DNA from 2 places in the Arthrobacter sp. B0316-5-4 genome. Region 1 is predicted to be linked to the other one. Evidence: predicted binding sites of a transcription regulator. Region 1 holds the regulator's gene; the other holds the start of a gene.
What was found. Region 1 encodes LexA, which represses DNA repair genes until DNA is damaged. Its sites were predicted from a motif close to TCGAACANNTGTTCGA; they were not measured.
Positions count from the first base shown of each region.

Region 2: AC5RU9_RS13315 (Y-family DNA polymerase) is a predicted target of LexA. The motif match lies at 7,002-7,017, and genes of this name have one in related genera.

Region 1 covers NZ_JBNHFN010000004.1:41,329-57,254, reverse strand. Annotated here, with positions in the region: gene AC5RU9_RS12300 (regulatory protein RecX) at 1-315, shown strand, start outside; gene miaB (tRNA (N6-isopentenyl adenosine(37)-C2)-methylthiotransferase MiaB) at 315-1,844, shown strand; gene miaA (tRNA (adenosine(37)-N6)-dimethylallyltransferase MiaA) at 1,861-2,772, shown strand; gene dapF (diaminopimelate epimerase) at 2,819-3,787, shown strand; gene AC5RU9_RS12280 (class I SAM-dependent methyltransferase) at 3,768-4,382, opposite strand; gene hflX (GTPase HflX) at 4,876-6,438, shown strand; gene AC5RU9_RS12270 (ATP-dependent DNA helicase) at 6,431-8,491, shown strand; gene lexA (transcriptional repressor LexA) at 8,505-9,248, opposite strand; gene AC5RU9_RS12260 (LysM peptidoglycan-binding domain-containing protein) at 9,598-9,957, shown strand; gene AC5RU9_RS12255 (histidinol-phosphate transaminase) at 10,038-11,156, shown strand; gene hisB (imidazoleglycerol-phosphate dehydratase HisB) at 11,203-11,829, shown strand; gene hisH (imidazole glycerol phosphate synthase subunit HisH) at 11,826-12,575, shown strand; gene AC5RU9_RS12240 (hypothetical protein) at 12,594-12,734, shown strand; gene priA (bifunctional 1-(5-phosphoribosyl)-5-((5-phosphoribosylamino)methylideneamino)imidazole-4-carboxamide isomerase/phosphoribosylanthranilate isomerase PriA) at 12,764-13,507, shown strand; gene AC5RU9_RS12230 (SseB family protein) at 13,507-14,418, shown strand; gene AC5RU9_RS12225 (MFS transporter) at 14,470-15,774, shown strand; gene AC5RU9_RS12220 (DUF1844 domain-containing protein) at 15,861-15,926, opposite strand, start outside.
Region 2 covers NZ_JBNHFN010000004.1:284,625-300,550, forward strand. Annotated here, with positions in the region: gene AC5RU9_RS13290 (phospho-sugar mutase) at 1-116, shown strand, start outside; gene nirD (nitrite reductase small subunit NirD) at 122-496, opposite strand; gene nirB (nitrite reductase large subunit NirB) at 778-3,411, shown strand; gene cobA (uroporphyrinogen-III C-methyltransferase) at 3,421-4,455, shown strand; gene AC5RU9_RS13310 (uroporphyrinogen-III synthase) at 4,468-5,625, shown strand; gene AC5RU9_RS13315 (Y-family DNA polymerase) at 5,639-6,937, opposite strand; gene AC5RU9_RS13320 (sugar porter family MFS transporter) at 7,114-8,580, opposite strand; gene AC5RU9_RS13325 (LacI family DNA-binding transcriptional regulator) at 8,717-9,730, shown strand; gene AC5RU9_RS13330 (LexA family protein) at 9,727-10,158, opposite strand; gene AC5RU9_RS13335 (dihydrofolate reductase family protein) at 10,258-10,863, opposite strand; gene AC5RU9_RS13340 (hypothetical protein) at 10,962-11,387, shown strand; gene AC5RU9_RS13345 (GMC oxidoreductase) at 11,541-14,180, shown strand; gene AC5RU9_RS13350 (hypothetical protein) at 14,255-15,926, shown strand, end outside.

The sequences.
Region 1 (15,926 bases):
CGGATGTGGGTCCGCAGCCGATCGCAAAGCAAGAAGCTGGCCAAGGGTGCACTTCGTCGTGAACTTTCGGACAAAGGCATTGAGCTGGAGGACGCAGAGGAAGCACTGTCCCAGCTGAGCGATCAGGATGAGGAACTGGCAGCCCGTGAGCTCGTTCAACGCAAGCTCCGGCCTGGCATGGACCTGGCCGATCGCGCGGAACGGGACAAGTACACACGCCGCCTGGCCTCGATGCTCGCACGCAAGGGCTACGCGCCTTCCCTGGCTTTCAGGATCGTCGGTGAGGTGCTGGCAGAAGCCGGTACCCTTGAGTAGTGAGTTTGACCATTCCTTCCCCAACAGCTTCCGCCACTCCTTCTGCCATGCCACGGACATACCAGGTCCGGACTTTTGGCTGCCAGATGAACGTCCACGATTCCGAGCGGATGGCAGGGCTCCTCGAAGACGCGGGCTATGTACCAGCGGACGGTGACATAGCCGACGTCGTGGTTTTCAACACCTGCGCTGTGCGGGAAAACGCGGATAACAAGCTTTACGGCAACCTGGGCCAGCTGCGGCAGGTCAAGGAAGCGCACCCGGGGATGCAGATCGCCGTTGGTGGTTGCCTGGCCCAGAAGGACCGCGAAACCATCGTCAAGAAGGCGCCATGGGTGGACGCTGTCTTCGGCACCCACAACGTTGGTGCCCTTCCGGCACTGCTGAACCGTGCTCGTCATAACAATGAGGCACAGCTCGAGATCCTCGAATCGTTGGATGTGTTCCCTTCGACGCTCCCCACCAAGAGGGACTCGGTGTACTCCGGCTGGGTGTCCATCTCCGTCGGTTGCAACAACACCTGCACGTTCTGCATCGTTCCCTCACTCCGAGGCAAGGAAAAGGACCGCCGTCCCGGCGAGATCCTCGCCGAGATCCAGGCACTGGTGGACGATGGCGCAGTTGAAGTGACGTTGCTTGGGCAGAATGTGAACTCGTACGGGGTGGAGTTCGGCGACCGGCAGGCGTTCTCCAAACTGCTCAGGGCCTGCGGCGACATTGAAGGGCTGGAGCGCGTCCGTTTCACCAGCCCCCACCCCGCTGCTTTCACCGACGACGTCATTGACGCCATGGCTGAGACACCTAACGTCATGCCGCAGCTGCACATGCCGCTGCAATCCGGCTCGGACAAGGTCCTCAAGGACATGCGCCGTTCCTATCGTTCCAGCAAATTCCTCGGAATCCTGGACAAGGTCAGGGAGCGCATCCCGAACGCCGCGATCACCACCGACATCATCGTTGGCTTCCCCGGCGAAACGGAAGAAGACTTCCAGGCGACGCTGGATGTCGTGGAAAAGTCACGCTTTTCGTCGGCGTTCACCTTCCAGTACTCCAAGCGCCCCGGTACACCTGCTGCCGATTTGCCGGACCAGCTCCCCAAGGCGGTTGTCCAGGAGCGGTTCGAACGCCTCACCGCCCTCCAGGACCGCATTGCGGCAGAAGAGAACGCAAGCCAACTCGGCCGTCAGGTCGAAATTCTGGTGACGGCCCAGTCCGGTCGCAAAGCCGGGGAAACGCATCGTTTGTCGGGTCGTTCCAAGGATCAGCGGCTGGTCCACTTCTCTGTCCCAGCGGGTGCTGAAACCCCGCGTCCCGGTGACTTCGTCACTGTGACTATCACCGAAGCCGCGGCCTTCCACCTCGTGGCGGACCCAGCCACCGCGGGAGACTACCTTCTGCGCCGGTCCCGTGCGGGCGATGCCTGGGACAGGGCACAGGCAGATTCCTGCGGCGTCCCGGCACCCGGGGCAGCTCCCGGCAAGGGCGGCGTATCGCTGGGCATGCCCACGCTGCCCGTGCGCCGCTCCTAGCGCCGGGCAACGCGACGTGTCCACCTCCAGCGCTGAACCGCACCCTCCCGTCATCGCCGTCGTTGGCCCCACCGGCTCCGGCAAATCGGATCTCGGGGTCAATCTTGCGTTGGCCTTGGACGGTGAAGTGATCAACGCAGATGCCCTGCAGTTCTATCGGGGCATGGACATCGGAACGGCCAAGATCACTGTGGAAGAACGCAAAGGCGTTCCCCATCACCTTCTTGACACCATGGATGTCACCGAGGAGGCCAGCGTTGCGGACTTCCAGGCGGAGTGCCGCGCTGCCATCCAGGAGATCCATTCCCGGGGCAAACGCGCCATCCTCGTGGGCGGTTCCGGACTCTACGTCCGGGCGGCGCTGGACGTCCTGGAATTCCCAGGGACCGATCCACTGGTTCGGAAGGAACTCGAGCAGGAATGCGAAACCCACGGGTTGGCGCCGCTGCGGACCAGGCTGGAAGAAGTTGATCCCGTTTCTGCGGCCCGGCTGGGCGATGCCCGACGCGTGATCCGCGCACTTGAGGTCCACCAGATAACCGGCCGGCCTTTCAGCTCCTTCATGCCCCAACGCGAGTACTTCCGGCCTGCCATCCAAATCGGCCTCTCAGTGGACCGGGAGGTCCTCCGGGAACGGCTCGCCCAAAGGGTGCATCGAATGGTTGAATCCGGGCTGCAGGAAGAAGTTGCACGCCTCGACGCCGCCGGGCTGCGGAAGGGCAAGACGGCTTCCCGGGCACTGGGGTACGCACAGTTCCTGAAAGTGCTCGACGGCGAGGCTGATGTCGCCGCTGCCGCTGAAGAGACCATCGTCGCTACGCGGCAGTTCGCCAGGCGCCAGCTGACCTGGTTCCGCGCGGATCCGCGGATCACCTGGTTGGACTGGCAGGACCCCCAGCTCGTAGCCAAGGCGGCAGCTGCGGCCTGACTCCCGCAATTTCGGGCCGACGAGCCGTGGCAGGTAGCCTAGACCCATGGATGAAACCGCTTCCCTTTCCGCCCAGCAGCCAGCAGCTGCCGGCGCCGCTGTGACCGCCCCCAGCCTGTCCGGGCTGGCGTTTTCCAAGGGCCACGGAACGGGTAATGACTTCGTCCTTATCGCTGACCCGGGCGACGCCCACGAGATCACTCCGGAACAGGTTGCCCAGCTATGCGACCGGCACCTTGGTGTCGGGGGAGATGGCCTCATCCGTGCGGTGCCCTCACGGTTCCTTCCCGAGGGCCGCGCCATGCTAGAGCAGGACCCGGCCGCAGAGTGGTTCATGGACTACCGCAACGGCGACGGTTCCCTGTCAGAGATGTGCGGCAACGGGGTGCGTGTCTTCGTTCATTTCCTCATCGCCGAAAAACTGGTGGAACTGGGCCCAGGCGAGACCCTGACCATTGGCACCCGTGGCGGCGTCAAGAAGGTGGTGCGCACTGCCACGGGTTACGCCGTGGACATGGGGCCCTGGGAGTTCATTTTCCCGCGGGAAGCAACCAGCAAAGCCATGGATGCGCTGGTCAGCGCCGACGGCCTTGAAGTCGCCCGGCCGGGCCTGTCCGTCAGCATGGGAAATCCGCACACAGTGGTAGCCCTGGCGGAGCTCAGCGAGCTGGCGGCCACGCAACTGTTCAAGCCTCCGGTGGTGGATCCCAAGCCTGCCAACGGAACCAACGTAGAATTCGTCGTTCCCGCCGAGCCCCTGGTTGAAGACGGCGTGGGAACCATCACCATGCGCGTCCACGAACGTGGCGTGGGGGAGACCCAGTCGTGCGGCACGGGCGCCTGCGCCGCAGCTGTGGCCATTCGTCACTGGGCAGGAAGCACGGCACCGAACGATTGGCATGTCAACGTACCGGGCGGCGTCGTCGGGGTGAAGTTCTTCCCAGGCGCCGGCGGCCGCGAGCACGTAGAGCTCAGCGGCCCCGCCGTGATCGTAGCTACTGGGACGCTTTCCTGACCCTGATGACCCTGAAGGACTTGGACGTGCTCTCGCGGGAAACTGTGAAGGTGCCGTCCAGCTCGTTGGCAAGCCAGCGTTGGAGCGAGTCCGACCCCAGGTTCTTCTGGACCACCAGCCAGGCGTTTCCGCCTGGTGCGAGGCGCGGGAGCCACGTCAAAAGCAGCGAGTGAAGTTCTTCTTTGCCGATGCGAATCGGCGGATTCGACCATATGGTGTCGAACTCGACGGCAGGATCCACCTGGTCGGGAAGGCTGGCAGTGACGTTGCCGAGACCCAGCGCCGCAGCATTCTCGTTGGTCAACGTCACGCATCGCTCATTCACGTCCACGGCGTAAACACGTGCATGCGGGGCCTTCAAGCCGAGGGTCAGGGCTATGGGACCCCATCCGCAGCCGATATCCAGCAGGTTGCCTTGCGGTGACGGCGGCGGAACCTCGGAAAAGAGGATCGCCGTGCCCTTGTCCACGCCGTCGGGGCTGAAGATGCCAGAGGAGGTCTGCAGTTGGCGTGTAGCGCCGGCGAGCTCCACCGTGAGGGGTTTGCGGGTGAAGGGTCCAGCTGGCTGGGCAGTGAAATAGTGTGCAGACTCCATAATTTGCCAGATTAGTGGGCTGACGGCGTCATGGGAAACTGCCGCATCCCACAGGTGGGTTGACACTGGCTGCTAATGTGGAAGTCATGTTCCTGATCTTCGAGTAATCTGCCGAAACCCGGTACCGCCCGCGACGCAGGCCAGCTTGGCTCCGAGCCAACCGCATGGCCTTTCCGCCCGGCAGGTCCCACATGGCAATGTCAGTCCACTGCATGACGCAGTCGACCGGCGCTCCGAAGATCACACCACCCGTTACTCTCCGCCACCGCTGACGCCGGCTGGCCAGAAGAACGGATGTCCCTTTCCTTGGTTGCCCTGGACCTTCCTGCGGATCCTTTTCCGTTGAATCGCAGCGGCCACCACTGCCTTTGAGGCGTGGCCGCCCAGCACACAGGAGGCCCCTTTGGCCCAAGCCCGTCAGCCCAGCGCGAATAGCGCCCCATCAAACAGCAAACAGCACTATTCTGGAATAGCCGAACAGTCTAAGGAGACCATGACCACCCAGAAGCACTCCGGATCCGATTCCGACGCCCAGGACATGAGTCCTGAACAAATCCAGGCCGTCATCGACCGGATTCTTTCCAAGGATGTACCTGCGCAGGCATCCAGCGACAACGATGCCAACAGTGTGTTTGGCAAGGCGCAGGCGATCTCCACGCTGGACCAGGAACACAGCATTTACGACGGCGACCAGGAAGATCTGGCTGAACGCCGTGCCCTGCGTCGTACCGCCGGGCTTTCCACGGAACTCGAAGACGTCACTGAGGTTGAGTACCGGCAGTTGCGCCTTGAGCGCGTCGTGCTCGCCGGCCTCTGGACCGAGGGAACGCTCGCCGATGCAGAGAACTCGCTGCGCGAACTCGCTGCTTTGGCTGAGACCGCAGGCTCGGAGGTGCTGGATGGCTTGGTACAGCGCCGCACCAAGCCGGACCCAGGGACTTTCCTTGGATCAGGCAAGGCCCAGGAGCTAAAGGACATCGTGGCAGCGACGGGCGCCGACACCGTGGTGGTTGACACGGAACTGGCACCTTCGCAGCGACGCGGCCTGGAAGACATCGTCAAGGTCAAGGTGGTGGATCGCACCACACTGATCCTGGACATCTTCGCCCAGCATGCCAAGAGCCGCGAAGGCAAGGCCCAGGTTGAGTTGGCCCAGCTGGAATACCTCCTTCCGCGTCTTCGTGGTTGGGGCGATTCCATGTCCCGCCAGGCAGGTGGCCAGGTGGGTGGTGCCGGAGCAGGCATGGGTTCACGTGGTCCTGGTGAAACCAAGATCGAGCTGGACCGTCGTCGAATCCGCACGCGAATGGCCAAGCTTCGGCGTGAAATCGCCGCGATGAAGCCGGCGCGCGAGACCAAACGTGCCAACCGCCGTCGTAATGCCGTTCCGTCCGTCGCTATCGCCGGGTACACCAACGCAGGTAAGTCCTCGCTGCTGAACCGCCTGACCGACGCCGGTGTCCTGGTGGAGAACGCCCTGTTCGCCACGCTGGATCCCACCGTCCGCAAGGCGCAGACTCCGGATGGCATCGGGTACACCCTCGCCGACACCGTGGGGTTTGTCCGTTCGCTGCCCACCCAGCTGATCGAGGCCTTCAGGTCCACGCTGGAGGAAGTGGCGGATGCGGACCTGATCCTGCATGTCGTCGACGCTTCCCACCCGGATCCCGAGGGACAGATCGCCGCGGTGCGGGCAGTCTTCACCGAAGTGGATGCGCGCAAGGTCCCGGAGATCATCGTCCTGAACAAGGTGGATGTAGCCGATCCCTTCGTCGTGGAGCGCCTGAAGCAGAAGGAGCCCCGCCATGCCGTGGTTTCCACCCGTACAGGCCAGGGCATCGCGGAATTGCTGGAGGACATCAGCCGGTCCATTCCGCGGCCGGGTGTGCGCCTTGAGTTGCTCATTCCCTACGACCGCGGCGACATGATCAGCAAGCTGCACAGCTCCGACTCGGAAATCCTGAGCCTTGACCACGAGGAATCCGGGACGCGTGTGGTTGTCATGGTCCGCGAAGGACTCGCAGCCGAACTGGAGTCATTCGTCAGCAATGGTTGAGAAGGTGGCGGCGGACGCCGTTGAGTCGGTGGGCGAAAAGGCCACTCTCGAATTGTTGGACCGGGCTGTTGCCGGCATGGGCGGACAAAGCCGTGCCGGCCAGCACGAGATGGCAAAACACGTTGCCCGGGCGATCGAGACCGGGGAGCATTTGCTCGTCCAAGCGGGGACCGGAACAGGTAAGTCGTTGGCGTACCTGATTCCGTTGATCGCGCATTCGATGGACAGCAACAAACCAACCCTCGTGTCCACCGCCACCTTGGCATTGCAAACCCAGATTGTCGGCCGCGACCTTCCCCGGCTGTTGGAGAGCCTTAACCCCGCCCTTGAACGCCCCGTCAACGTGGCCTTGGTGAAGGGCCGGGCAAACTATGTCTGCCGGCAGAAACTTGAGGGCGGCTTCCCCAGCGAGGAGCCCTCCGAAGGGCAACTGTTCTCCCTGGGTGAGGACACAAGCGTTCCGCACTTCACTGCCTCCATGGGCGGGCCGCAATCGCAGCTCGGCAAGGAAGTGGTCCGGCTTCGCGAGTGGGCCGAAAAGACATCCACCGGTGATCGCGACGAACTCATGCCGGGAGTCACCGACCGTGCGTGGCGGCAGGTTTCGGTCACGTCCATGGAGTGCCTCGGCGCGCAGAAATGCCCGTTGGCTGAGGAATGCTTCAGCGAACTGGCGCGGTCCCGGGCGGCTGAGGCCGACGTCGTCGTCACCAATCACGCGATGCTGGCCGTGAGTGCCTTTGAGGGCTTGGCCGTGCTCCCCGAGTACGACGTCGTGGTCGTCGACGAAGCCCACGAACTACAGGACCGTGTCACCGGAGCGGTATCCGGCCAGCTCTCAGTGGCCATGGTCCATGCCGCAGCGTCCAGTGCGCGCAAGCACACGGCCATCACGGTGGATGCCCTCAACGCCGCGGCGGACCGGCTGGATATGGCCATCGCAGGCGTGCCCAACGGCCTGTTGCCCAACGGGCTCAACGACGAACAGCTCGACTGCCTGGACCAGTTGCGGGATGCCACGCGCGCGGCACTGTCCGATTCGAAGACCGACTCTTCAAACGCGGTCGACGGCGGACGGCAGCTGGCGCGCTCACGGCTCATGCTCATCCTGGAATTGTGCGAACGCATGCTCGCCGCCAAGGAGAACCGGGAAGTTGTGTGGTTCTCGCGAAACAGCAACTTCGACCCCCAACAGGGCTACTCGCAGCCTGATGAAACAGCACCCGCTCTCATTAACATTGCACCGTTGAGCGTCGCGGGCCGTTTGCGTGACGGACTTTTTGCCGGCCACACAGTGGTCCTCACCTCCGCGACGCTGGCCATAGGCTCGGCCTTTGAACCGGCCGCCGGCGGGTTGGGGTTGATCGGGGACGGGGCCCCGAGCTGGACGGGGATCGATGTTGGGTCGCCGTTCGACTATCCCAAGCAGGGCGTGCTCTATGTGGCCAAGCACCTGCCCAAGCCAGGCCGCGGAACATCACCAGAGGCCCTCGACGAGCTGGAAGACCTGATCCGGGCCTCGGGTGGGGGAGCGCTATGCCTGTTTTCCTCACGGAGGGCCGCCGAGGAAGCAGCCGATGCCATGCGGCTCCGCCTCGACGTGGACATCCTTTGCCAGGGGGAGTCCACCATGGCGGCGTTGGTCAAGCAGTTCGCAGACGAACCGGACACCTGCCTTTTCGGCACCATGTCCCTGTGGCAAGGTGTGGACGTTCCAGGCGGTTCCTGCCGGCTGGTTGTCATAGACCGTATTCCGTTCCCGCGCCCCGACGATCCCCTGATGACCGCCCGTTCACGGGCAGTCGCCCAGTCCGGCGGAAACGGCTTCATGGCCGTATCGGCCACCCACGCAGCCATTCGGCTGGCGCAGGGGGCCGGACGCCTCATCCGTTCAACGGGTGACAAGGGTGTGGTGGCGGTACTGGATTCCAGGCTTTCCACAGAACGTTACGGTGGGTTCCTCAGGGCCGCGCTGCCGCCCTTCTGGGCTACAACCGACCGCAAGGTAGTACGCGGCGTCCTTGAGCGGCTGGGGTCCGCGAAGGCCTCCTAAAGGCCTCAGGAGGCTAGAGGGAGCGCAGGACCGAGACGACCTTGCCCATGATGGTGGCTTGATCGCCAAGGATGGGCTCGTACTGGGTGTTCTGGGGGAGCAGCCACGTGTGGCCGTCGCGCTGCCGGAACGTTTTGACGGTTGCCTCGTCGTCCAGGAGCGCGGCCACGATGTCTCCGTTGATGGCGTCGTTCTGGCGCCGCACCACCACCCAGTCACCGTCGCAGATGGCCGCGTCAATCATGGAGTCGCCGGCGACCTTCAGCATGAACAATTCGCCATGCCCCACGAGCTGCCGCGGGAGGGGGAGTACGTCCTCCACGGTCTGGTCGGCCAGGATGGGACCACCTGCAGCGATGCGGCCTACCAACGGAACCATGGCGGTGTCGCTGGCGCTGGCCAGTTCCGTCACAGCGAGTCCGCCAGTGCTGCGGAGTGCCGTGGGCGCCTCGACCCCGGGGATGGGACCGCCGTCGAGGGTCAAGGGCATCAGGACTTCCATGGCACGCGGCCGCTTCGGATCGCGGCGGAGGTACCCGAGCTTTTCCAATTGGGACAGCTGGTGGGTGACGCTCGAGAGGCTGGCAAGGCCGACGGTGTCGCCGATCTCGCGCATGCTGGGCGGATAGCCGTTGTCGTTCACGGACCTCTGGATGGTCTCCAGGATCTTCTTCTGACGGACGGTCAGGCTCTTGGGGCTCTTTTGAGGCTGTTGGCTCCGCAGGGGTACCCCGCCGCCTGTGGCTTTCGCTGCCATGTTCGCCAATGCCTTTCCATTCCGTCCCCGGAGCGTGTCCGGGGATGTCGGGCCTGCAAAAATGTCAGACCCTCCTGTTCCACTGAAACAGTGCTGTTTCTTCACTCAAACGTAGGGCAGCCAAAGGCGTTTATCAAACATTTGTTCTAGCGAGTCTCGACACCGTTCGTTGATAAGTGCTAAAAATGTCTTAGCAAGGTTCGAATATGTGTTCTATAAACCTGACGCTGGGGCCCGATGTTCGAAGAAAGTGTTCGAACGCCGGGGGTTGGCGGAAGGGAACACCAAGAATTGGCAGCCACGTACCGGGAATCCGGCTCGGTGGCAATAGCTCAGAAGGGCTCAGCTCATGTCCGCAATCACTACGTTCGCTGATTTCCGCACCACCCAGGCACCCGCCCGCCTGCGTCTGACCCGGCGGGGGCGGATCGTTTTCTTCGGCATTCCCGCCATGCTGCTGGCGGCTGCGCTGTTGAGCCTTGCCGGTTTCATTACCTCCCCTGCGAAGGCCTCCGACTCACAGGCCGAGCTTCGGCCGCCGGTCGCGGTCACTGTCACAGTCCAGCCCGGCCAGTCCCTGTGGGGTATCGCCGGTGCGGCAGCTCCTGAACGGGATCCCCGCGACGTCATTTCGGAAATCATCCAGCTCAATGATCTTCGTGGCGGCCGTATCCAGCCCGGTCAGCAGCTTTACGTACCCGCCAACTAAGTGTCGGCTGCCGCCCCGAAACGGAGGTGGCGCGGCGTCACAGTTAGTTTGCAGTCGCAGCGGCCCCTTAAACTGACGTAGTGAGTGAGCAGCTTGAACGACTTGACCGACTTCCCCTCCGGACCAACCTGCGTGGATTGAGCCCCTACGGCGCACCGCAGCTTGAAGTCCCCGTTTTGCTGAACGTCAACGAGAACACCCATGGAGTCCCCGCGGATGTGCAGGCCGCCATCACCGAGGCCGTTGCCGCCGCCGCCACTGGTTTGAACCGCTACCCCGACCGCGAGTTCACGGAACTCCGCGAGTCCCTGGCCGAGTACCTGGGCCACGGCCTTTCCCGGGACAACATTTGGGCGGCCAACGGATCAAACGAAGTCCTGCAGCAGATACTCCAGGCATTTGGTGGACCCGGCCGTAAGGCGCTGGGTTTCCCTCCCACGTATTCCATGTACCCGCTGCTGGCCAGCGGCACGGATACTGAGTACCTGCGCGGAGTCCGGGCCGACGACTACGGACTGGACGCGCAATCGGCCGCCGCCCAGGTCCGGGAGACCGGCGCCAACATCGTCTTCCTGTGCTCTCCGAACAACCCCACCGGGACGGGGCTCGGACTGGACGTCGTTGAGGCGGTCTACGAAGCCGGTGAAGCGAGCCAAGCGATCGTGATCGTTGATGAGGCCTACCACGAGTTTGCGCACGACAACACGCCCAGCGCGCTGACGCTGCTGCCCGGCCGTGAACGGCTGATCGTCTCGCGCACCATGAGCAAGGCTTTTGCCTTGGCCGGCGCCCGGCTGGGTTACATGGCTGCTGCCCCGGAGGTTACGGACGCGATCAGGCTGGTCCGGCTTCCGTACCACCTCTCGGCGATTACCCAGGCAACCGCCCTCGCGGCGCTGAGCCACAGGGAAGCGCTGATGGCCGATGTCGAGGACATCAAAGTGCAACGCGACCGCATTGTCACCGAGTTGCTCCGGATGGGGCTCAAGCCTGCCGCATCGGACTCCAATTACGTCTTCTTCGGCGGTCTCGAGGACCCGCACGCCATCTGGCAGGGTTTGCTCGATGCCGGAGTGCTGATCCGCGACGTAGGGATCCCGGGCCACTTGCGGGTGACGGCTGGGACCGAGCCGGAAACCACAGCCTTCTTGGTTGCCTTGGAAGCCCTTTTGGACGGCCAAGCTTCACAGCCCGCCTAAACTTGTCAATAGACCCAACCCATCCTCCGTGTATAAGGACGTCCCAATGAGCGAAACCGGCGCCACGCCGAACGCTGCCCGCACCGCGCGCATGGAGCGCACCACCAGCGAATCTTCCGTCCTGGTGGAAATCAACCTGGACGGCTCCGGTGTCTCGGACATCAGCACCTCGGTTCCCTTCTACGACCACATGTTGACGGCGCTGTGCAAGCATTCGCTGATTGACATGACCGTCAAGGCTACGGGGGATACCCACATCGACGCCCACCACACGGTGGAGGACGTGGCAATCACCTTCGGCGAGGTCCTGCGGACAGCGCTGGGCAACAAGGCCGGAATCCGTCGCTTCGGCGAGGCAACCATTCCCTTGGACGAAGCCCTGGCCCACGCGGTAGTGGATGTTTCGGGACGTCCTTACCTGGTGCACGGCGGCGAGCCTGCGGGCCAGGAATACCACCTCATTGGCGGACACTTCACGGGTTCGCTGACCCGTCACGTTTTTGAAGCCATCACCCTGCACGCCGGTATTTGCCTGCACATGCGGGTTCTGGCGGGGCGCGACCCGCACCACATCGTGGAGGCCCAGTTCAAGGCGTTCGCGCGGGCGCTGCGCGCTGCTGTGGAATCTGATCCGAGGGTCGAGGGAATCCCCTCCACGAAGGGAGCGCTATGAGCGGCCAGGTCCTGAAGGACGGGGCTGTCACCGACACCGTGGCCGCCATCAAGCCGGAATCACCGGAAGGCAAGCCCACCGTAACGGTGCTGGACTATGGCTCGGGCAACGTCCGTTCCGCTGTCCGCGCACTGGAACGCGCCGGTGCCCACGTCCTGTTGAGCGCCAAGCCCGAGGACGTTCTCAACGCCGATGGCCTGGTAGTTCCCGGTGTTGGCGCCTACGAGACTGTCATGAAGGAACTCAAGGCCGTCGATGCCATCCGCATGATTGGTCGCCGGGTGGCCGGTGGCCGGCCCGTGCTTGCCATCTGCGTGGGCCTGCAGGTCCTTTTCGAAGCCGGTGTTGAACACGGCACGGAGTCCGAGGGCATGGCCGAATGGCCCGGCAAGGTGGAGTTGCTTCCCGCGGCCGTTGTTCCGCACATGGGGTGGAACACTGTGGACGTCCCGGAGGGCTCCAAGCTCTTCGCCGGCGTTGAACAGGAGCGCTTCTACTTCGTGCACTCTTACGGTGTCCAGGAGTGGAACTTCGACGTCGTGCAGCCTCGCATGGCCCCTCCCATGGTCACGTGGTCCGAGCACGGCGCCCGCTTCATCGCCGCCGTCGAGAACGGGCCCCTCTGCGCTACCCAATTCCACCCCGAAAAGTCCGGTGACGCCGGAGCGCGGCTCCTCCGGAACTGGGTGGACAGCCTCCGCAAGCCTGCCTCCACGGTGGAAACCGCTGAAAGCGGTGCCGCCTAGATGTGGTCGGTTGTCCTCATGGGCCTCGCCGGTGTGCTGGTGGGAGGGGGAATTTCCTTCCATCAGCAGAAGAAGCCCACCTGGGTTTCAGTTTCTTTCTACGTGTTGGCAGGGATGTCCCTGCTGGCTGCCTATCTCCTGACGCTGCCCGGTAACTAATCCGCGCCCCCACAATTTCAAGGACACTCATGAGCACCTCCACCCAGTCCGTTCTGGAACTCCTTCCCGCCGTCGATATTGTCGATGGCCAGGCGGTTCGCCTCCTGCAGGGCGAAGCGGGTTCGGAAACCAGCTATGGAACGCCCCTCGAAGCTGCCTTGAACTGGCAGGAGGCAGGTGCTGAATGGGTACACATGGTGGACCTGGACGCCGCCTTCGGTCGGGGAAACAACGCCGCACTCATCAGCGAGGTGGTGTCGCAGCTTAACGTCAAGGTGGAGTTGTCCGGCGGTTTGCGGGACGACGAGTCGTTGGAGCGGGCCCTGGATTTGGGTGTTGCGCGGGTAAACCTTGGCACGGCCGCGCTGGAGAATCCGGAATGGACCCGTCGCGCCATCGAGCGCTTTGGTGACCACATCGCCGTCGGACTTGATGTCCGTGGCACCACCCTCGCCGGTCGTGGCTGGACCAAGGAGGGTGGCGACCTCTGGGAGGTGCTGGCGCGCCTCGAGGACGCCGGGTGCGCCCGCTACGTGGTCACGGATGTCACCAAGGACGGAACATTGCAGGGCCCCAATGTCGAGTTGCTGCGCCAGATGGTGGAGAAGACGGGCAAGCCCGTGGTGGCCTCGGGTGGTATTTCGAGCCTCGAAGATCTCCGCGTGCTGCGGGAACTCGTGCCGCTGGGCGTCGAAGGGGCCATTGTGGGCAAGGCCCTGTATGCCGGTGCTTTCACGTTGCCTGAGGCCCTGGACGTCGCCGGTCGCCGCTGATGCCGCACGACGCAGGACCCCAGCACGATGAACATGGCCACGGTGGGCGTCAGCTTCCTGGGCACATCGCGGCCGCTCTGAAAGGTGCCGGAGGAGCGGGCGATTCAGCGGGCCGCCCTTGGGCCGGCCGAAGCCTCAGCGGGGATGACGCCAAGATCCACAACTTCGAGGACGACGACGGCACGGCCGATCCCGGCTATACCGCGGCTATTGCAGCGCTCGTCAGTGGTACCGGCACCGAGGCCGACGTGGTGGCATCACTGGCCACGGCCAGGGTTTTTGTTCCGGTTGTCGCGCAACTCGCTGAGGAAGCTGAGGGTGTCGAAGGCTTGCACGCGGACAAGCAGGCCGATATGGCTTTGATCACACTCAAGGCCCCTGATGGCCGAACTGCGATGCCCGTCTTTACGTCCACGGCGGCCCTGGAAGCGTGGCATTCCGAAGCCCGTCCGGTAGCTGTCTATGCGGCGCGGGCAGCCCTGTCCGCGGTATCGGAAGATGCCCAACTGCTGGTACTGGACCCCGGCTCGGCGTACACGTTCGTGGTGCGGCGGCCGGCAATGTGGGCTTTGGCCCAGCAACGGGACTGGACGCCGTCATACCTTGATGATCAACTGGAGTCTGCTCTCGCTTCAGTAGCCCTGGAATTTCCGGCCGTGCGCGGTCTTGAGACGCGGCCCGGCGGTGGCGTGTCCTCGTTGGCGGCGGATGGCAGCGTAGTCGCCGGCGGAGGCCCCGGCCCGGAACTCCAGGTGGTGCTCTTCCTTGAGGATGGACTTGACGCCGCGGCCGTCCAGTCGCTGGTTGGTGGCCTGCACGAAGCGTGGGCGCGGATGGAGTTGTTTGCCGAAAGCGTTGACTCCGTTGAAGTGAAATTGCAGCGTGCAGCACAGGAGCCTGGGCGGCACTAACGGCAGTACCGGTCCCTCCGGGCTGCCCCGGGGGAACAAGAGGATTTGCCAGTGAATTTCGCTCTCTATAAAGAGATGCTGTCCATCCGCCCTGTCCGGCGCTTGCTGGTGGTGGGCATGATTGCCCGCATTCCGCATTCGGCGGCCGGCGTGCTCCTGACCTTGCACATTGTCCTGACCCTGGGGCAGGGATACGCCGCAGCGGGCGCTGCTGCCGCCGTCATGACGATCGGCATTGCGGTGGGCGCACCGTGGCGTGGCCGCCGGGTGGATACCGTGGGCCTGCGCCGGGCGTTGATTCCTTCTGTTGTGTCCGAAACGGTCATTTGGACGATTGTTCCGCACGTCTCCTATGAGTGGTTGTTGCCCCTGGTTTTTGTTGGCGGGCTCTTCACCCTCCCCATCTTCAGCGTGGTCCGTCAGTCGTTGGGCGTCATGGTGGATGGTGAGCAGCGCCGTTCGGCCTTCGCCCTCGATTCCATCGCCACCGAATTGGTCTTCATGATCGGCCCGGCCGTCGGCGCCGTCGTGGCCACTGCCGGCTTTTCGGCGCTGGGGCTGACCGCGGTGGGCATCTCGGTTTCCGTGGCGGGGCTTTTCCTCATGTGGTTCAACCCGCCAACACGAAGCGATGTCGCCTGCACACCGAAGGAGTCGGCCGATCGGGCTGCAGCAGACCTGGCGGCCGCCGAGGCTGCCATGGTGGCGTCCGCTCCGGCCCACGTCCAGGAGGCGGCCTCGGAGATGGCGCCTGCCACCTCCCGGACGGCGGCTATCCGCAGCAAGGTGGCCCGGAACTTCAGTTGGTTTACGGTCTCCGTTGTTGCCCTCTTCGCCGTGGCGGCCGGATCCGGCATGGTCCTGAGCGGCTCGGACGTGAGTATCGTGGGCCTGCTGGAGCGGGGCGGCCACCAGAACCAGATCGGCATTGTGTTCTTCTTCTGGTGCGCCGCGTCAGTTGTTGGCGGGCTGATCTACGGTTCCATGAAGCGGCAGATCTCACCCATGCTGTTGCTGCTGGGCATGGCTGCCTTGACCATTCCGATGGGTTTTGCCCAGGACACCTGGAGCCTTGCCTTCCTGTCGCTTCTTCCGGGATTGCTCTGTGCTCCTGTGTTGTCGGCATCGTCGGAGAAGGTGGCCGACCTCGTGGATGAGGAACGTCGCGGCGAGGCCATGGGCTGGTATGGGTCGGCCCTCACGGCCGGGGTAGCGCTCGGCGCGCCGCTGGCAGGTATCTTCATCGATAACGTGGGCCCTTCAGCCGGCTTCGCGGCGATCGGTGCGGCGGGAGTCGTTCTGTGCGTTGCCGGCCTGGCACTGATGTCGATGCGTCGGAGATCCGCTCGCGTCTGAGACTTACCGAAAAAGACGGAAACGACGACGGCGACCCAACCTGATGTGGTTGGGTCGCCGTCGTCGAATCTTGAGACTGTTGGGGGCTAGTTCACGGGTCCGGTGAACTTCTCGCCCGGGCCCTTGCCCGGGGCGTCGGGAATGAGGGAGGC
Region 2 (15,926 bases), 240 kb from region 1:
ACCTGGAAGTCATCCAGGCTGTGGAATCCGCAGCGGAACTTCCCGCTGCCCGCCAAGCAGCGCGGACATCATTGGACGAGGTCCTCAGGGACGTCAGCGAAGCGCTGGGCTTGTAAAGCTCCTAGACCTCAACCTCGATGAAGCCATCCACCAAACGGGTGCGGAAAGCGTCGAGCCTGAGGTCGGGGTTGGTGAAGCACTCGCCGGTTTCGAGGTCGTAGACCTCTTTATGCAGGGGCGAAGCGATAGTCGGCCGGCTACCCCTGGACCCGATGATCCCGCGTGCCATGACGTTCGCGAGGGTCGCCGGGTCCTGCTGGGCGACAGCGAAAACCTCGGTGTCCGCGGTGCGGAAGAGTGCAATCTGGCGTCCGCCGATCAACGCGGCTTCGCCCCAGGCCAGTTCGAGCTCGTCCACCGGGCAGACACGCTGCCACCCAGCGGTGGCGCCCAGGTCCTGCTCAAGAATGTCGGTAACGTCCAGAATTACGGTCATGTCAGCCCCTCTCACTGTGTCCGGGTGCTGGCGGTTTCCGCCGTCACTCCCCCGGACAGGGCCACGCTTGCGGCCACTCCTCCACGCTAAAACCCGGGTGTTTCATCAGGGGGCGCCGATTGTGTCCACCTCGTAAAAGAGACCTCACACCACAGGAAATGTCCTCGTGATGCAGAAGTTAAGATCACGAAACAAACGGGAAACTGAAGCGAAACTGCCCGTCCCTAGGCTGGAACCACAAATTGCGGAGATCCGTCTGCAACATCTGCGAAAGGCCCACAGTGACCGGACACACTTCGAGTACAGAGAACCCGCGCCGCATCGTCGTCGTCGTCGGCGGCGGCCCCGCTGCCCACCGCTTTGCTGATGCCATGTTCAACCGCGGACTTGAAGGTTGGCAGGTTACGGTGCTGACCGAAGAGGCCCACCTCCCCTACGACCGCGTGGCATTGAGCAAGGCGCTCACCGAAACCGGCGTGGACCTCACCCTGGGCGACGCTTCCATGTGGGAGCACGAAGCAATCACCCTCAAGACCGGCGAGCGCGCCGTCAAGATCGACGCCGCGGCCAAGAGCGTCCTCACTGCTGCCGGCAACAAGTACGAATACGACCACTTGGTGGTCGCCACGGGTTCGGATGCCGCCCGTCTCCCCATCCCCGGCGCCGAGCACACCCACGTTTACCGCACGCTCGACGACGTGTGGGCCATCAACAAAGCAATCGCCGGGCTGACCCAAAAGTTGGGCCGCAAGGTCAATGCCGTCACCATCGGCGGCGGCCTGCTGGGACTTGAGTCCGCCGCGGGAACCGAACAATTGGGCGCCACTCCGATCGTCATCAACGGCGCTCCGTGGCTCATGAACACCCAGCTTGACGAAGGTGCGGGCCAATCGCTTGGCCGCTTGATCGAAGCCAAGGGCTTCACGGTCCACGGCGGCGTGTTCCCCTCCGAGGTCATCACCGACGACGACGGCCAGGTCACCGGGGTCCTCATGGCCGACGGCCGCACCATCGACGCCGACCTGGTCATCGTTGCGGTCGGCGTCAGGCCCCGCGACAACCTCTTCCGGGCCGCTGAGGGCGAAGAGCAACTCTTCAGCATGGGCCAGCGCGGGGGCGTGGTCATCAACGACTTCTGCTCCACCGAGGTGGAGGGCATTTGGGCCATCGGTGAAGTAGCCAACTTCAACGGCATGTGCCTGGGCCTGGTTGCTCCGGCCAACACCATGGCCGAGATTGTTGCCGACCGCCTGCACGGCGGGGAAGCAACGTTCCCAGGCTTCGACACCGCCACCAAGCTCAAGCTCTCCGGTGTGGACGTCGCGAGCTTCGGCGACGCGTTCGCGAGGACTGAGCATGCCCTCGAAATCGTTTACGCCGACCCGGCGCGGGGCGTGTACCAAAAGATCGTCACCACCGACGATGCCAAGACCCTCCTGGGCGGCATCTTCGTGGGCGACGCCTCCCCGTACATGAGCCTGCGCCCCCTCCTGGGCCGGGAACTCCCTGCAGAACCCGGCGCCTACCTGAGCGCGGCCGGCGGTGGCGAAGCCCCGGAAACCGAGCTCCCGGACGACGCCATCCTTTGCTCCTGCAACAACGTGTCCGCCGGTACCATCCGCGACACCATCAACGGTTGCGGCGCCTGCGAAGGCAACGCTCCCGTCCAGGAACTTGGCGAGCTGAAGGGCTGCACCCGGGCCGGTACCCAATGCGGCTCCTGCGTTCCGATGCTGAAGAAGCTCCTCGAAGGCGAACTGACCAAGTCCGGCATCGAGGTCTCCAAGGCTCTTTGCGAGCACATCAGCCTCTCCCGCCAGGAACTCTTCGACGCTATCCGGGTGCTGGAGCTGACATCCTTCGAAGACATCATGGCCAAGTACGGCACCGGGGCAGGTTGCGATATCTGCAAGCCGACCATCGCCTCCATCCTTGCCAGCCAGCACTCCGCCTACGTCCTGGACGCCGGCCGCGGCGCCCTGCAGGACACCAACGACCGCGCCCTGGCCAACATGCAGAAGGACGGCACCTACTCGGTGGTTCCGCGCATCGCCGGCGGTGAGATCACGCCCAAGGGACTGGGCGTCATCGCCGCCGTCGCCGGGAAGTACAACCTCTACACCAAGATCACCGGTGGCCAGCGCATCGATATGTTCGGCGCCCGCCTGGAGCAGCTGCCGGATATCTGGAAGGAACTGGTTGACGCTGGCTTCGAGTCCGGGCAAGCCTACGGCAAGAGCCTCCGTACGGTGAAGTCCTGTGTGGGGTCCACCTGGTGTCGCTTCGGTGTCCAGGATTCCGTGGCCATGGCGATCGCTTTGGAGCTGCGCTACCGCGGTCTTCGCAGCCCGCACAAGCTGAAGATGGGCGTCTCCGGTTGTGCCCGCGAATGTGCAGAGGCGCGTGGCAAGGACGTCGGCGTGATCGCCACCGCCGACGGTTGGAACCTCTACGTGGGAGGTAACGGAGGCGCCACCCCGGCACACGCCAAGCTCCTCGCCAAGGACCTGGACGACGAAACCCTGCTGAAATACATTGACCGCTACCTGATGTACTACATCCGCACCGCCGACCGGCTGCAGCGCACTGCACGGTGGCAGGAAGAGCTTGATGGCGACATCAAGCACGTCGAGGACGTTGTGGTGCACGATTCCCTGGGCATCGCCGACGAGCTCGAAGCGGCCATGGCCAAGCACATCGACACCTACGAGGACGAGTGGGCCGAGACCTTGAAGGATCCGGAGCGCCTCCGCCGGTTCCGTTCCTTCGTCAACGCCCCCGACCAGAAGGACGAGTCCATCTCCTTCGTTCCGGAGCGTGGCCAGATCCGTCCGGCCACGAAGGAAGAAAAGGGCGGCGTGCTCATCGCTTCCACCATCCCGGTCCGCAGCGAGACCGTCAGCGCAGAAAACTAGGGGTCCCCCATGCAGCTCACCATTGATCTCACCGGACGCGATGTCCTGGTTGCCGGCTCCGATAAGTCTGCCCGCCAAGCAATCCGCCGATACCAGAACGCCGGAGCCCACGTGTTCCGGCTGAGCACACCCGAGGGCGTCCCAGCTGACGGCCAACTCCCGGGGCGCCCGTTCCTGGTGGCGGTGGTGGACGACGGCGAGGCCGGCTGGCTCGCGTTGGTGGAACACTGCCGCGATGCCGGAATTCCCGTAGCGTTCGAGCCCGCACCAGGCGTCGAAGGCCACGTCACCCTGGTGGGCGGTGGTCCGGGCGCCCTGGACCTGCTCACCGTCGGTGCCGTGGAAGCCCTGCGCGACGCCGACGTAGTGTTCTACGACCGGTTGGCTCCCTACCAGGAGTTGGCTTCCCTTACCTCTGCCGAGCTGGTTGACGTGGGGAAGCAGCCCGGCCTCCATAAGGTCACCCAACGCGACATCGAGAAACTCATGGTTGAAGCTGCGCTGCTGGGCAAGAACGTGGTCAGGCTCAAGGGCGGCGATCCCTATGTGTTCGGACGTGGCGGCGAAGAGGTGGCGGCCTGCGTTGCGGCCGGCGTGCCGGTGCGTGTGATCTCTGGTGTCACCAGCGCCATTTCCGTACCGGCCGCAGCCGGAATTCCTGTAACGCACCGCGAAGTAAGCCACATGTTCACGGTTGTCTCCGGCCACGCTCCCCTGACCGAGAAAGAGCACACCCACCTTGCCGGGCTGGGCGGAACGATCGTGGTCCTCATGGGCATAGGCACCCTGCCCCAGCTTGCCGCGGGCCTTCGCCGGGCGGGGATGAGCCCGGACATGCCGATGGCCGTGGTGGAACGCGGATACCGTCCCGGGCAGCGCACCACCATCGCCGAACTCGGTACGATCGAAACTGCAGCCACCGGTTGCAGCAACCCTGCCGTGCTGGTCATCGGCGAGGTGGTCAGGGTGGCTGAAGCCAACCGGAACCACGCCGAATCATCCGCCGAACTGAGCCGACTCGCGGCTTCGCTCCTTGAAGCCTGAAGGTAAAAACACATGACTGTTGCACGTGCCATCGAAGTCCAGGAAGCCACTGCAGCTCCGGAAGCAACCGAAGCCGCAGATGCTCCGCTGGACGGATTCCGCATCGGCGTTACCTCGCACCGCCGTTCCCGTGACCTCATCGAGGCACTTGAGCGTCGCGGTGCGAGCGTGTTGCACGCCCCTGCTTTGAAGATCGCCCCTGTGCAGGAAGACATGGTCCTCATCGAGGACACCCGGACCATCATCGCTGCCCGGCCGGATATCTGTATCGCCACCACCGCCTACGGTATGCGCCGTTGGTGCGAAGCCGCTGATTCCTTTGGCATTGGCGAACAGCTCCTGGAAGCGCTGTCTGCCTGCCGCATGTTTGTCCGGGGGCCCAAAGCCCGCGGTGCCGTCCGCGCGGCAGGACTCGCCGACGTCGGAATCAGCAGCGACGAAACCACCGCAACGCTGGTGGACATGCTGCTGGCCGAAGGCGTGCGGGGAAAGACTGTGGCCGTGCAATTGCACGGGTACACGGACGTCCGCCAGCTGGAACGGCTCCGCATGTCCGGTGCCACCGTCCTGACCGTGACCCCGTACCGCTGGGTCAAACCCGACGGCGAAGACAAACTGCCTCGCCTGATCGAAGCCGTGGTTGGCGGGAACCTGGACGTCCTCACGTTCACCAGCGCCCCGGCAGTGGACGCCATGTGGAGCACCGCGCATGAAATGGGTTTGTACCGGTCCCTCATCGAAGCCCTTAAGGGACCCGTCACGGTCGCCGCTGTCGGGCCCGTCACCGCGCAGCCACTGGTGGACGCCGGCCTCACCCCCCTCATTCCTGACAGGTACCGTATGGGTGCGTTGATTCGCCTTGTGACGGAGCACCTGTCCCTGAACCATGTGCGGCGGTTGGAGACAAAGAGCGCCACGATTGAGCTGCGGGGTCGCTGCTTGCGGATCAATGGTGAGGTGGTGGATTTGGCTCCTGCGCCCCTGCTGCTGCTGCGGGCTCTGCTCGGCGCTGGTGGAGCTGTCCTGTCCCGGGAAGCGCTCTCGGACCTGTTGGACCTGCGCGGATCCGTCCATGCCTTGGATATGACGGTCAGCAGGCTGCGCTCCTCCCTTCCCGACGGCAAGCTTGTGGAGACAGTGGTCAAGCGGGGCTACCGTTTGAGGGCATAGGTTTCCCGACACGTCAGGCCGCCTTCACCAAGGGAAGTTCGTCCCAGTTGGTGGTGTAGCGGGGGCTGAGCATGTCGCGCTTCATGGACCAGTCCGGCCCGCCCTTGATTCCCGCATGGCCCAGGCCAATGGAACCGCGGCCGTACTTCTTGCTGACCTCTTCCAGAAGGCTGCCGATTCCCCGCTCCTCATGTGGGTTCTCGAAGATCTTCAAGGGTTTCTGGTTTCCACTGGGACGGAGGTCCGTGACCATGATCCCGGCTTTGGCGTACCGCACGCCTTCCTGGATCCTGGGGACCAAAGCGTGCGCCGCCCTGGTCAGCAGGACCGGATCCGAGGTGGGCATGGGTAGCTTGACGCTGACAGTGGGAAAGGATTTGTCGTTCGGGTTGTAGACCGACGTCTGGGCGAAGGCGGTCAGGAGTTTGGCTTGGAGATCATGCTTGGCCAACCTGGCGCTTGCCATTTGCCCGTAGACGCTGAGCACCTGCCGCATCCCGGCTGCCGTGGTGATGGGCGTGGAAAAGGAACGGGAGAAGATCAGCTGGTCCCTGCCGATTCTTTCTTCTTCCATGGGAATGCACGGCGTGCCTTGGAGTTCCAGGACCGTTCGCATCATAACGATCGAGAACTTGTCGCGCAGGGCAATGGGATCGGCCCGGACCAGGTCCAGGATCGAGAAGATCCCCATGGCGTTCAGTCGCTTGGTGAGCCGGGTGGCGACGCCCCAGATCTCGATCACGGAAAGCCTGGCCATGAGCGTTTCCCGTTGTTCTTCGGGAATCGAGTCCCAGCGGCACACCCCGTGGAACGCCGGGTTGTGCTTCGCCCACTTGTTGGCCAGCTTGGCCAGGGTCTTGGTGCGGGCGATTCCCACGCACACCGGAACCCCCACATGCTTTTGGCAGGCTGCCTTGATGGTGCGCCCCAACTCCAGGAGCTCCGCGGGCTGTCCTTTGACGCCGAGGAATGCCTCATCGATGGAGTAGACCTCCTGCCACGCTGAGAAACGGGCCAGGAGTTCCATGACCCTTGAGCTGATGTCGCCGTAAAGCTCATAGTTGCTCGAGAGGGCAACCAGGCCCCATTCCTTGGCCCTGGGAGCGAGCTTGAACCATGGATCCCCCAACCCGATGCCGAGCTTCTTGGCTTCCGGAGACCTTGTCACTGCGCAGCCATCGTTGTTTGAGAGGACTATGAGCGGCCTGCCTTCCAACGCTGGATTGAAGGCCCGCTCGGCCGATGCGTAGAAGCAGTTGATATCCACGTGGGCAATCTCCTGCATCCGGTGCATGATTGCCGGCTTGGACATCGTTCTCCTCCTGATCGCCACTAGCACGCGCGCCTACGCTATCCACGCAGGACACGCCCAGTATTCGAACATATCTTCGAATACTTAAACTGTAGTGCTGGCGGCAGACAAGAAAGCATCCCGCCCGCCGGTATGTGGAAAAGTCCGGTGAACGGGATGCTCGTGAACGAGGAAAGTCAGGAGATTCCCGCGGCGTCCTTCTTGTGCACCAGGTAGATGGCACCCGTGGTGACGTCTTCCTCCAAGGCCTCCAAAGTGCGTCCGCGGGTTTCGGGCACTTGTGTGTAGATGAAGGCGAGCGCGAGGATTCCCACCACCCCAAAGAGGAAGAAGGTGCCGGTAATTCCCACGCCTGCAACCAGCGTGGGGAAGAAAAGGCCTAAAAGGGCGTTGGCGATCCAAAGGCAGAACACCGAGAGTCCAATGGCGAACCCGCGGACGTGGAGCGGGAAGATCTCGGACAGCATGACCCACACAGCGATGTTCAGGAACGTCTGCATGGAACCAACGAACGCGACCACCAGGAACAGGATGACGAAGGGTCGTGCAGCGTTTCCTACCGGCAGCGCGATGGACGCGATACCGATCAGGAAGTGGCAAACCGTGGTCAGCGTGAAACCGAGCAGCAAGGTGGTGCGCCGATTGATGCGCTGCATGAGCGTCAGGGCGATGATGCCACCGACTACCGCGATGACGCCGGGAGCAATGTTGGCAATAAGGGCCGCGTTGGAGTCGAACCCGGCCTCGACCAGCACGGACTGGCCGTAGTACATGATCGAATTGATGCCGGTCAGCTGCTGGGCCACGCCCAGTCCGATGCCCACTAGGATGATGCGCAGGATCCATTTGTCCTTCAGCGCCGCCCAGGACGTTGCCCGGGAGGCCCGTTCCTCGTCGGCGAGGTGCTTCACGTCGGCCATTTCAGCCTCGGCGCGCTCCACGGATCGGATGGTCTTCAAGACAGTAAGGGCTTCGTCCCACCGCCCTTTGGAGATCAGCCAACGCGGTGACTCCGGCATCCGGAGCATGCCGAAGAACAAGGCAATCGCGGGCAGCGCGGCGACAGCCAGCATGACGCGCCACACTCCGCCAAATTCACCCCAGACGTTGCCGATGATGGCGTTCACGACGAAAGCCGCGAGCTGGCCGATGACGATCATCAGTTCATTGCGCCCCGCCAGGGAGCCGCGGATTTCGTAGGGCGCCAGTTCGGCCAGGAACACGGGAACCACCGTGGATGCGCCGCCGACGGCAAGGCCGAGGATGACGCGACCCAGCACCATGACCTCGAAGCTTGGGGCCAGGACGCAGGCAATGGTGCCCGCCAGGAAAAGTACTGCGAGAAAAATGATGGACTTCCGGCGGCCCCAGGAATCGGAGAGCCGGCCGCCCCCAACTGCTCCGGCCGCCGCCCCGAAGAGCAAAGAGCTGGTGACAACACCTTCGGTGAGCGGCGTGAGGCCAAGATCGGCCGTCATTGGCCGCAGGGCACCATTGATGACACCAGTGTCGTAGCCGAACAGCAGGCCACCAAACGTTGCAACCAGGGCCACGAGCCCAAGGCGCTTTCGATGGGGGCCATTGGTCAGCGGAGGAAGCGCGACGCCATGGGCGCCTCCCCGCTGCGTTTGCGTAGCAGACATCAGGACTCCTTTGTCAGTGTGGTGCGGGTCACAAACACCCGCTCTGGATACAGACTAACGCGCGAAAGGTTTAAATGTAAGGTCAAACTAACAAATGACCAATCTTGCTCCAGATCCGCCATGGGAAGATGGGGGCATGGCACCCGAAGAACGGCACCGCCCAGCGACGCAAAGCGACGTTGCCCGTGAAGTCGGAGTGTCCAGGACATTGGTGTCGTTCGCCTTTCGAGGAGCGCCCGGAGTCAGCGGCGAAACCAAGGAGGCCATCTTCGCGGCCGCCAAGCGTCTCGGATACCGGCCCAACGCAGCCGCCGCCGACCTGGCACGCAAGCACCGTTCCGCCGTCGGGCTCTATCTGATGGACATCCGCAACGAGGTCTATGCGGACATCCTCAGCGGCGTCCGCACAGCGCTCCCCCATGACGGCAACCGGCTCATCCTGAGTGTTTCCCGCTCGGTCGACGGCGTGGATCGGGGCGCCCTGGACTCCCTGATCGAAGCGAGGGCCGGGATTATCATCGCGGCGACACTGCTGGACCCCGACGACCAGGTCCAGGAACTGGCCCAAGTCGTGCCGTTGGTCAGCGTCACCCGCCCGGTCGAAGGGGTGGACAGCGTGTACTCCGATGACATCGCCGGAGCACAGGCCGCGACAGCACACCTCCTTGGCCTCGGACACAGGCGGATCGCCCATTTGGCGGGCCCAATTTACGACGGACACACCGCGCGTCGGCAGCACTACGAGAAAACCATGCTCGACGCCGGACTCACGCCACTGACGTTGTCGGCCGACGACTTCACCCAGGAGGCCGGGCAGCGGGCGGCCACCAAACTGCTTGGCCTGCCAGACCGGCCAACCGCGATCTTCACCCACAACGACCAACTCGCCCTTGGCGCCCGCGAAGCTGCCTACGCAATGAACCTGTCCATCCCCAAGGACCTGTCGCTGGTGGGATACGACAATTCGAAGACCTCCCGGCTGCACGGAATCGACCTCACCTCAGTGGACCTGCAGGCGTTCGAGTTGGGCCGGCTTGCCGGATCCGTGGCCCTCGAACGCCTGGCCCACCCCGAGGCGCCCATCGCCGACATCCGCCTCACGCCCCGGCTGGTAGTCCGTAACTCCACCGCGCCGCCGGGCAGCGACTAAACGTGGTGCAGGCACGTGGTGGCAACACCCCAGATGGTCAGTTCAGACAGCGCAGCTACCCTGATATCGGGAAAGGCGGGGTTGTCAGCCTGGAGCACCACGCCCGTTGAAGTGATGCGGAGCCTCTTGATGGTCAACTCACCGTCCAAAACAGCCACGACGACGGAGCCATCCTTGGGTTCAAGCGCCCGGTTAACGATCAACTCATCACCGTCACTGATCCCGGCACCCTCCATGGACTGCCCGGAGACCCTCACCACGAACGTACTGGTCACGTCCTTGATCAGGTGCTCATTGAGGTCAATCCGGCCGTCAAAATAGTCCTGCGCCGGAGAAGGATAGCCCGCCGCGACAGCCACGGGAGCCAAGAGCACCGACAACAAGGAAAAGCCCGCATCTATCACGCGGGGGCCGACGATAACGCCCACAACACACCTTTATTCGAATATATGTTCGATACTCGAGTGTACAACCGATGGGGGACATTGTTATCCCGCAGCCGTGGACTTCAGCGGATCATCGCTGCGCTATTCCTTGACGCCGCCCACACTGTAGGTGACATGGGTGACCAGTCCGGTGCCGCTGACGGAGGTCGGTTCGAGTTCAAGGTTCCCCACGCCGTCGAGCAGCCGCTCCCCGCCACCCAGGATCACGGGAGCTATGTGGAGGCGCAGTTCGTCGATCAGCCCGGCCGACAGGAATTGGCGCGCAGTCGACGCGCCCCCGGCGATGGCCACGTCCTTCGTCCCCGCAGCGTTCCGCGCCGAGGACAGAGCAGCTTCGATTCCATCGTTGATGAAGTGGAACGTGGTACCACCCTGCATTTCCAGGGGCTCGCGAACATGGTGGGTCAGCACATACACCGGCGCGTGATAGGGCGGTTCCTCGTCCCACCAACCGCGCCAGTCCGCGTCCCACGGGCCAGGGCCCGGGCCTGCGAACATGTTCCGGCCCATGATGAAAGCCCCCGCAGCGAGGATTCCCTCCGCCTGCGCGGCGTTGGCTTCGCGCTCCTCGAACTGCCATCGGTGCAGGGTCTCGCCCCGCTCCCCCAACGGCATCTGAAGGCTCTGGTGGGGACCGGCAACGAAGCCGTCGAGGGACACGGTGAGGTCGCATGTGACTCGGCTCATGCGCCCATCATTGCATCCCAAACCCTGAGGTGGTGCCAACCCCTCGCCAAACCGCCACAGCAAGGCGGACACTGAGGCTAAACCTTCAGGAGGATCCCATGGCAAGTGCAGCAAACCTGGAGCAACTTGGCATCCTGGTGGGCGAGTGGGAAACCACCGTCCCAGGGCGGGAGGTGAAGGGCCGGACGACGTTCGAGTGGCTCGAAAACGGCGGCTTCCTCATCCAACACTCCACGGTGCAACAGCCGGACTACCCCAACTCGGTCAGCATCATCGGCGCCACAGGCTCCGACGGGGCGTTCCAGCAGCACTACTTCGATTCCCGCGGTGTCGCACGAATCTACGACATGATCCTCGAAGGCAATGTGTTGACGCTTTTCAGGGACGGTCCGGACTGGCCCCAGCGATTCGTGGGACGGTTCAGCGATGATGGCAACACCATCAACGCACGTCTGGAACGCGGCACGTACCCCGGCGGACCACTGGAGCACGACTTCGACATGGTCTACACGCGGCTACGTTGACACCCGGCGGGCACCAACCAGTTACTCCACCTCATTTACAGAACCCTTGCCCGGTGGGAACATAAGGCCCATAGTCCGCGGAGGCATCGCCCGGCCACACCCTGCGACCCCATCCCGCGACGCAGCGAAAGCTCTCCTTCGAGAGGAACGGCCATGGGTCGTCTGGGAACCGGAAACGGCGGAGATACGGGTTCTGAGCCCGCTACTGCTCCGGTACGCCACACGTCGAACGGTATTGAGAAAGTTGATGCCGTGGTGGTCGGTTCCGGGTTCGGCGGTTCCGTAGCCGCCCTCCGGCTGGCCGAGGCGGGCCAATCCGTGGTGCTCATGGAGCGCGGCAAGCCTTATCCGCCCGGCAGCTTCGCGCGCTCGCCGTCGGAGATGGGCCGGAACTTCTGGGATCCGGACCGCGGCTTATACGGCCTCTTCGATGCCTGGACGTTCCGCGGCACGGAGGGGCTGGTGTCCAGCGGGCTCGGCGGCGGTTCGCTGATCTACGCCAATGTACTCCTGCGCAAGGACGAGAAGTGGTTTGTCAACGAATCACCCATCCCCGGCGGCGGCTACGAGAACTGGCCCTTCACGCGGGCAGACCTGGATCCCTACTATGACGCCGCCGAAGCCATGCTCCAGCCGGTCCCCTACCCTTACCGGGACACGGCCAAGACAATGGCCATGGAAAAGTCTGCCGCCAACCTGGGCCTCTCCATCACCCGGCCACCCATTGCCGTGACGTTCGCGGCAGGACCTGGGCAGGAACCAGGCACCAACCGGGCGCTTCCGCTGCCCGAGTACGGCAGCATCCATGGCCCAAACACGGTCAGGACCACATGCACACTCAGCGGCGAATGCGACATCGGCTGCAACGCCGGCGCCAAGAATACCCTGGACCACAATTACGTCTCCGCCGCCGCCTTCCAAGGAGCCGATGTCCGCACTTTCCATGACGTCCGCGGCATCCGGCCCCTGGATCAGGGCGGCTATGAGGTCCGTTACGTGGTCCACCAGCCCGATCGCCAGGGCGAACTGCTCACGGAGCGCATCATCCACTGCCGCCGGCTCCTCCTCGGTGCAGGAACGTTTGGCACCAACTTCCTCCTGCTCCGGAACCGTGGCTCCCTTCCCGCCCTCAGCGACGCCATGGGGACACGGTTCAGCGGCAACGGCGACCTCCTGACGTTCATCATGGCCGCGAAGACCCCGGCCACCAACGGCGGGCGGCCGGGAGTCCGCACGTTGACCGGCAGCAAAGGTCCCGTGATCACCACGGCGATCAGGGTTCCGGATTCGAACGACGACGACGGCGACGGCCGCGGCTACTACGTGGAGGACGCCGGGTATCCGGCCTTCATGAACTGGCTCATCGAAACTGCGCAGTTACGAACCACCATCAAACGCACCGCAAAAGTTGCTGGGCAGCTCTTCAGGGACAGGCTGTTCGACGCCGGCCGCTCCAACGTCTCAGCCGACCTCTCCGCAGCTCTGGGCGACGGACACTTGTCCTCCAGTTCGGTGCCGCTGCTCGGCATGGGCCGCGACATTCCCGACGGCGTCATGACACTTCGCGACGGACGCCTCGCCATCGCGTGGACCATGGCAACCTCGCAGGAATACTTCGGCCGGGTCCGCAGGACCATGGAAGCGATCGCCAAGGACCTCGATGGCGACTTCGTTGACAACCCGCTCTGGTGGGCCAAACGCGTCATCACCGTCCACCCGATCGGTGGTGCTCCGGCCGGACGGCATCCGGGCGAAGCGGTCTGCGACCCGTACGGGGAGGTCTTCGGCTACCCCGGTTTGTTCGTGGTGGACGGATCCGCGATGCCTGGTCCCGTGGGCGCCAATCCGTCGCTGACCATCGCCGCCTTCGCGGAACGTACGTGTGCGCACATCATCGAGCAAGCGGACAGGGTGAGCCGTGGCGGCATCAACCCCGGCGCCGCCGCACGCGCACAGCGGGAGGCGGCTGGTGCACAGCGGGAGGCGACTAGCGCCGTCGTCGACGTCGGTTCGGTGGCGCCGCGCGCCCTGGCGCCGGACGCAACCAAAGGCAAGGCCGCGCCGCAAGAGCAGCCCGCGAGCGCCTACCCGGAAACGGCGAGCCGCAGCCTGGGTTCCCCGGAAAATGCCACATCCAGCAGCGAGGCGACCTCCGTGCGTTTCACCGAACAGATGCACGGTTGGTTCAGTCCGGGCGTGACGGATCCGGAACGGGGCCGGAGCCTGGGCCGGGATCGCAGCCGGAAGATCATGTTCGAATTGACCATCATCGCGGAGGACATCGACGCGTTCGTCGCAGATCCCGCCCATCCTGCCAGGGCCGAGGGCTACGTGCTGGCCGACTACTTTGGCGGCCGGATGCCTGTGGAACGTGGCTGGTTCAATCTGTTCGTGAAGGACAATTCCGACGACGGCGTGCCGGCCAGGCGCATGCTGTACAGGCTGTGGCTCCGTGACCCTGGCGGCACGCCATTCACCTTCACCGGTCACAAGCTGATCCATCACGAAACAGGGCTCGACGTCTGGCCGGACACCACCACCCTCTACGCGACCATCCTGCGCGGACACGTGCCTCCGGGGGCCGCGGAACCCGATCCCGAAGGCGTGGCAGGCGCGGGGATCCTCTACATCCGACCCCTGGACTTCGCAAGGCAGCTCACCACGTTCCGTGCCGAGGGCCCGTCTCCGACGGCTGGGTTGCTGGCTTTCGGAACGTTGTTCGGCGGCGAGCTATGGCAGGTCTACGGGCGGGCACTCAGGCGCGTCCCGTTCCCCCTCAAGCCGAAGCGATGAAAAGCCGGGAGCTCGCGCAACACCACGCAGTCCTGGGTTTCACGCCCCAGGAGGCGGTTCGTTGGCTCTCACCCATGTCTTTGGCGAGGACTGCGCTGAAGGTCATGGCGGCCACTGTCTTTGCCGACTTCGGGGACAAGCGTGAGCTGGAGGGAGGTTTCCCCGCCGATCCCCTGCGCCTGGACAAACTCCCCGTGCCGGGCCAACCAGCCCAACCATCCGTCAGCAGCAGGGGGCTTCCATTACCGGGCGAGCCACCGGGCGAGCTACCGGAAACCGTCCCAGCAGCGACGGACATGTGGCTCGACTACACGGCGGATCTCGGTGATGGCTTCGATTCCAGCTACACGGTGGCGTCCCTGCTGGCCCAGGACTCCCTGAGCGTGGACGGCCATGAACTCCCCCGCGGCAGGGTGCTGGTCCTGGGTGGGGACGAGGTGTATCCGGTGGCGTCCCCGGCAGCGTACGAGAACCGGATGGCCGGGCCGTATCGGATGGCCTTTCCGAAGCGAAACGTTGCGTTGCGAGGCCCGCAGAGCACGGTCAGCGGCCAAGATAGCCTGCAGAGCGGGCCTCACAACGAGACCCCGATCATGCTCGCCCTGCCCGGGAACCACGACTGGTACGACGGGCTCACCTCCTTTATCCGGACGTTCACCCGGCAAAGGAGCATCGGCAGGTGGCGGACCATCCAGACGCGAAGCTACTTCGCGGTCCGGCTCTCGGGCGAACCACCCGGCCCCGACGGCAAAGGCACGCCGGGCTGGTGGCTCCTGGGATTGGACAGCCAACTGGGGCAGTACATCGACGAGCCCCAACTGGACTACTTCTACCGGAACGTCACACTCCAACTGCAACGCGGTGATGCGATCATCCTGTGCGTCGCTTCGCCCTTCTGGGTCAAAGCCGCCGAACCCGGGCTCAACGCATTCCGGCAGGTCAACTTCTTCGAACAGGACTACCTTCGCCGCCGTTTCGACCCGGAAACGCAGACGTTTCAACCCACCGGAGCCAATGTCCGGCTGTGGCTCAGCGGCGACCTGCACCACTACGCACGGTACGAACAGCGAGGACCCGGCGAACCCCGGAACCTCCCCGCGGATCCCACCATGACCCAGATGGTCACGTGTGGCCTGGGTGGGGCCTACCTTTCCGACGCCCACTGGCTCCCCGACGACGTGATCCTCCCAGCACCGTCCACCGCGCCCGGAGAGTCCGCCGCCGTACGCGACACCACCACCGCGCCCCGACGATTCACCCGGATGCCCGCGGTCTATCCCGGCCCCGCCGATTCCCGGCAATTGGGTCGCCGGCTCGCGAACCCCCTCTCCCCGTTCTGGCTCCCGGTCCGCAACCCCGGGTTCGGGCCTTCCCTGGGCCTGGTGCACATCGCGGCGACCCTGACCCTGTGGACGGTCTTCAGCGCATTCCGCGGCGAATCATTCGTTGACAGTTTGCGCAGCCTCAGGGAGGGGAACACTGCCCTGCTGGTGGTCTGGGTGGTGCTGGCCATGCCGCTCCTGCTGGCCGCCGTAGCCCTCACCGCCCGCGCGCTGGGCCTTGCAACATCCGGACTTGTCGTCTTTGTCCGGGGCGCGCTCTACCAGCTGTCCGCGCTCGCGGTCAGTGCCGCCGTCGTGATCCTGATTCCTTGGCCGGAGTGGCCGGACGTCGTCGTCCTGCTCCTCGCGGTCACACTGGCGTACCTGGGTGGGTGGGCTGTTGGCAGCGAAGCTTTCGCCCTGT